Symmachiella macrocystis: one gene and its partner. The protein of the gene in region 1 binds, or shares a complex with, the protein of each later gene. Links are inferred from orthologs where the notes say so. Each region holds a gene or a part of one and is shown in the gene's direction. Other genes may lie near its edges.

The links. The genes of interacting proteins can lie anywhere in the genome.
Region 2: the proteins of pheT (region 1) and pheS are in contact, whole or in part, in a crystal structure (PDB 6P24), measured with the Escherichia coli proteins. The link is inferred for Symmachiella macrocystis from one-to-one orthologs.

Annotation. Positions count from the first base shown.
Region 1 is NZ_SJPP01000003.1:934,541-937,518, reverse strand. What follows is about bases 10-2,937. They hold pheT (phenylalanine--tRNA ligase subunit beta), read left to right. Parts: upstream 10-426; coding sequence 427-2,448; downstream 2,449-2,937. Other genes in these bases: CA54_RS27080 (PhoPQ-activated pathogenicity-related family protein), read right to left, coding at 2,550-2,937. Outside these bases: more of CA54_RS27080, read right to left, coding at 2,938-2,978.
Region 2 is NZ_SJPP01000001.1:4,127,014-4,129,877, reverse strand. The notes cover bases 1-2,814. They hold pheS (phenylalanine--tRNA ligase subunit alpha), read left to right. Parts: upstream 1-812; coding sequence 813-1,817; downstream 1,818-2,814. Other genes in these bases: CA54_RS16125 (NAD(P)-dependent oxidoreductase), read left to right, coding at 2,048-2,814; rplT (50S ribosomal protein L20), read left to right, coding at 291-653; rpmI (50S ribosomal protein L35), read left to right, coding at 1-82. Also shown: more of CA54_RS16125, read left to right, coding at 2,815-2,864.

The DNA of each region.
Region 1 (2,978 bases):
GCCTTTACGATGACGGATCTTGCTACGCATACGCCGTTTTTTTCGCCCGATTTTCCGCCGACCTTTGCCTGTCTTCTTCGTACCCATTCGCGAATCGCTCCTCCGCCAGCTTCTGTTGTGTTCTACCGAAAAACAATTGAATCCCGACTCTTAACACACTTGCGTCAATTCTTCAAGAGTTGTGCAGGATCCGGGATTATTGGTTTTCTGCCATTTGATACCGATCAAGTGAGAGTTCAGCACGATTTCACCCTGTCTTGGCAGCCAAATTCACTACCCCCCGACACAAGACGACTTGAATCGAGTCCATTGTTCAGCAGCCAATGACCCGATAAAGTAGCTCATTCGCCGCTCCCCGCCCGCTGGCGGAGTTGCTTGGATCGGCCAAACCTACAGTCTACAGCCTAAAGCCCACGGCCTAAAATCATGATCGTCAGTTGGAATTGGTTAAAAGAATACGTTCCCCTCGAGATGTCGGCCGATGATTTGACCGACAAGTTGACTCTCTCTGGTTTGAACCTCGAAGGGACCGAGGCGTTTCCCGATGATTTGGGGATCGATCTGGAGGTCACCAGCAATCGCCCCGATTGCCTGGGGCATCTCGGCGTGGCTCGCGAAATTGCGGCGCTGTACGACAAACCAATCACCATTCCCGACGCCCAACCGAGTGAATCGGCGGCCAAAACGGCCGAGGCGACGTCTGTGGAGATCGAATGTGACGATCTGTGCCCGCAATATATCGCCCGCGTCGTGCGGGGCGTAAAAGTGGCGGAGAGTCCGGATTGGCTGAAGAGCCGGTTGGAGACACTCGGTATTCGGCCGATCAACAACATCGTCGATATCTCGAACTACGTGTTGATGGAGTGCGGACAGCCGCTGCACACATTCGACATGGATAAGCTACACGAAGGCCGGATTGTCGTTCGCCGCGCGCAGCCGGGGGAAAAACTGACGGCGATCGACCAACGCGATTATGAACTGCAGCCGGAGATGTGCGTCATCGCCGACGCCGACCGACCGGTGGCCATTGCCGGCGTGATGGGGGGATTGGAAACCGAGATCAGCGCCGCGACGACCAACGTACTCATCGAAGTTGCTGATTTCCGCCCGCTGTCGATTCGCAACACTGCCCGCGTACTGAATCTGCATAGCGACTCGTCGTATCGATTCGAACGCGGCGTCGACCCTCACGGCATGGACTGGGCGAGTCGTCGCTGTGCGGAATTGATTTTGGAACTGGCCGGTGGGGAACTGCTGGAAGGAGCCGTGGTTGCCGGTGCGGGGCGGACGCCGAACAGCGATCCGGTCGAATTGCGTTTCGCGCAAATTTCGCGAATCTTGGGAATCGACGTCGAACCAAACGAGGTGGTCCGCATTCTCACTGACTTGGGATTGGAACTGCAGGGCGAAGCGAGCGCCGCCTCCTGTCGATTCGTTCCGCCTTCCTGGCGGCGTGATTTGACACGGGAAATCGACCTGATTGAAGAGGTCGCCCGCATTTATGGTTACGAACAGATTCCCGAAGACGTGCTCGTGCCGCTGACCGCCAGCAGCAAGCGGGTCTTCGACCGTGTCGCCGACCGCGTACACAACGCGCTCAACGGCAACGGTTATTTCGAGTCGATCACGATGACCTTTGTCGACGACGATTTGCTAGGGCTGTTCCGCCCGACCGGCGACGGCGAACCGCTGCGCGTGGAGCATTCGTCGCGCAAACGGGAAAACATCTTGCGGCAAAGTCTGATTCCCAGTTTGCTGCAATCGCGCCGCGAAAATGAAAAACGCGGCACGTTCAATGCACGGTTGTATGAAATCTCCAACGTCTATCTGGCCGCTTCTCCGGGCGATCGAAGTGGGGAGCCGACACGGCTGTCACTGGTTAGCGGCGATTCCTTTTTCGATGTGAAGGGCATCGTGGAGTTGTTGGCCAAGGCGGTGAATCACCAGTCGCTGGTCGAAGTTCGTCCGTGTGAGCTACCGAGTTTCGCCGCAGGGCGGGGCTGTGAGGTCTTGCTCAATGGCCAGTTGTGGGGTTGGCTGGGAGAAATCGCCGCCGATATTAAAGACAAGTTGAATCTGCGCGACGATGTGACGGTGGCAGAGTTGGATTTCGGCATGTTGGACCGCACAGCGGACCTCACCCCGCAATTCGTCCCCACGCCGCAATATCCGTCCAGTGACCGTGACTTGAATTTCATTCTGGACGATGCGACGACCTGGCAGCAGGTCGCACAAACCGTCAAAGCGGCTGCCGGCCCGCTGTTGGAAGATTTGCGATTCGACAGCCAATTCCGCGGCAAGCAAATCCCGACCGGGAAAAAGAGCTACTTGCTCACGGCACGCTACCGCGCAGCAGACCGTACGCTAACGGCCGAAGAAGTCGATGTCTCGCAACAAGCGGTGATCGCCGCCTGCCGGGAGCAATTGGGAGCGGAACTGCGCGGCTGAGCCAAGTGTGTCATGCACACCATGACCTACGGATACAAAAATCGGGCCCCCAAACGTTCGCTTGGGGGCCCGATTCTTTTTGCTCAACCATTTTCAATTTACTATTTATCGCCAAACGGCCGGCCGGATTCGAGTTGGTACTGGAAGCCGTCGCAGCCCAAGTTTTTCAGATAATCGGCGATGGACCGAGCCCCGTCATCCCATTCTCCCTTGGGAACCCAATTGAAGGTAACGACCAGTCCCTTGTCGGTTTTTTCATCGACCTTCAATCGCGGATCGTCGCCGACCGCTTTCATCTGTGGGGAGCTCATGGCTTTTTTGATGGTGTCGATCGCTTGCTGATTGGGGGCGATGAATTTCAGCGTCAGCGATGTCGGCAATGTCTGGTCTTTGTCGGCAAACGGGAACGTATCGGGTGTGATGCCGACGTTGGTGGTGACAATCAGTGGCACCGGCTTGCCGACGTTGTAGGTCAACTCTGCAAAGAACGCCGTCCAACCTTCTTCGGGAGTCTCGACGTGGGCGACGTA
Region 2 (2,864 bases), on another replicon or contig:
CAAAAGCGATTTGCGTCAGGATGGTGTGCTCGTCGGCGCAGAGGCGAAGCTGATTCAAGCCGCATTGCGGCCTAGCAGCTAACGACGCGCGTTTTTTCAGAATTGCCGTATTGGATTGTGGGCGGGCCACCTTGGTGGACAAGGCGCCAAGGCTCGCTCAGCCTTTTCAGCACAATACTGCTGGGCAATTCATGCTGGCTAATACAGATGATCTACGAGCCGGGACGCACTCCCGGTAATCCGCTCAAGTCACATTGCGGCACAATTTAGACAACAGGTAGTTTAGAGTCATGAGAGTTCGCAAAGGCGCCGCTCGTCGGCGTGCCAAAAAACGGTTATTCAAAGAGGCCCGCGGTAATTTCGGGGGCCGTAAAAACCTGACCCGTACGGTCAAGGAAACCCTCGTCCGCTCACGGGCATTTGCGTATCGCGATCGCCGCGTGCGGAAACGTGATATGCGCAGACTGTGGATCACGCGGATCACCGCTGCCTGCCGCAGTCGGGGCATGAGCTATTCCCGGTTTATCAATGGCTTGCTCAAAGCCGAGATTGCCCTGAACCGCAAATCGCTCAGCGAGTTGGCCATCCACCAGCCGCAGATTTTCGACGAACTGGTCGAACTGGCACAGGCGCAAGTCGCTGCTGCCGCTTAAACCGGCTGCCAGCTACTTGCTGGTCTCAATGCTTATTTGCCGAACACGCAATTCCTCGGTCCCCGCCGCCTGCAAAGACGCGCGGGGATCGATTTATTTCGGTACCATGATATCTCCCTCCGATTTCCGTAATCCTTCATCAAAACGGCCAAACCTCTGATGGAATCCGTCAAGCAGAAATTCGACGAGTACGCTCAGGAGGCAAAAGCTGCCATTGAAGCAGCTACTTCTTCCGAGGAGTTGGAAAAAATCAGGGTCGAGTTTCTCGGTGCTAAAAAAGGCCGGCTGCGCGATCTGCAATCGCTGTTAGGCCAAGCCACGCCTGAAGAACGCCCAGCCCTGGGCAAGCGATTCAACGAAGTCAAAACAGAAGTCACCGCCTGTTACGATCAGCGAAAACAACAGCTCTCGGCCCCCAAAACGACCGCCGCGGGACTCGACATCACCTTGCCCGGTGCGGTGCCACGATTGGGAAATAGGCATCCGCTGACGCAGACGATCGATGAATTCAAAGAGATCATGGGGCGGATGGGATTCACCGTCGCTTCCGGTCCCGAGATCGAAGATGAACACCACAACTTCGAAGCACTCAACATCCCCGACGACCATCCGGCTCGCGACCCGCTGGAGAATTTCTATCTAGCGACGGCAGAGACCGCGGCCGGCGGGCCGTTGTTATTGCGCAGTCAAACGTCGACCGTGCAAATTCGGGTGATGGAACAGACCGAGCCGCCGATTCGTATCATTTCGTTGGGCCGCGTCTACCGCCCCGACACGATGGACCGCACGCACTCCTGCATGTTCCATCAAATGGAAGGTTTGATGATCGGCGAATCGGTGACGATGGCCGAACTGAAAACCGTGTTGCGATTGTTCGCGCAAACTTACTTGGGGCATGACGTGCATGTCCGCTTTCGGCCCTCGTTCTTTCCCTTCACCGAACCCTCGGTGGAAGTCGACATGAGCTGGGGCGATGATTGGTTGGAGATTGGCGGCGCGGGCATGGTCGATCCGAATGTCCTACGTTCGGTCGGTTACGACCCTGAGAAATACTCCGGCTTTGCATTCGGCATGGGCGTGGAGCGGTTCTGCATGCGACGGCACAACATCCCCGACATCCGCGAATTCTACACCAACGACGTACAGTTCTTGCAGCAGTTTTAACGGGCTGTGATTTCAAACGATGTAGGGTGCGTCGCGACGCACCTTTCTATGTAGTACGAGAAATGAGCCGCTCCCAAAAAACTCACGCAAAAACGCAGAGCCACAAAGAAGAATTAATAAAGTAGGGCAGGCTCTCGCCTGCCGCGCACGATAACGGCAGGCGGGAGCCTGCCCTACGGAAACTTGGTGAGCGGGTTAATCGATAAGTCGGTTCAAAGGAGATACCAACGATGAGTGTACCAACAATTGCTCCCGGCACGACAAAAGTAGGCTGGATCGGCACCGGTGTGATGGGCCAAAGTATGGTCGGGCACCTGATCGACGCCGGCTTCGAAGCCACAGTTTATACCCGCACGAAAAGCAAAGCTGACGCGCTGATTGCCAAAGGGGCTGTCTGGGCCGATTCGCCAAAATCTGTTGCCGAAGCCTCGGACGTGATTTTCACGATTGTTGGTTTTCCCAGCGACGTGCGGGAAGTCATGTTGGGCGAAGACGGCGCACTGGCCGGCTCGAAGGCGGGCAACGTGCTGGTCGACATGACCACCAGCGAACCGTCGCTAGCGATTGAAATCGCCGAAGCCGCCCAGGCGAAAGGCGTGCACAGCGTGGATGCTCCCGTTTCGGGTGGCGACGTGGGTGCGAAAGAGGCGCGGTTGTCGATCATGATCGGCGGCGACAAAGAGGTCGTCGAGGCGCTCAATCCCTGTTGGGAAGTGATGGGCAAAACGATCGTGCATCAAGGCCCCGCTGGCGCTGGACAGCATACAAAGATGGTCAATCAAACGTTGATCGCCAGCGGCATGATCGGCGTCTGCGAAGCCTTGCTATATGGCCACAAAGCGGGCTTGGATTTGCCAACGGTTCTGCAATCGGTGGCAACGGGAGCAGCGGGAAGTTGGTCGCTCTCGAATCTCGGCCCACGCATCATGGACAACAACTTCGACCCCGGTTTCTTCGTCGAGCACTTCATCAAAGACATGGGCATCGCCCTAGCCGAAGCCAAACGCATGGGGCTATGCCTACCCGGCTTAGCACTGGCGCACCAGC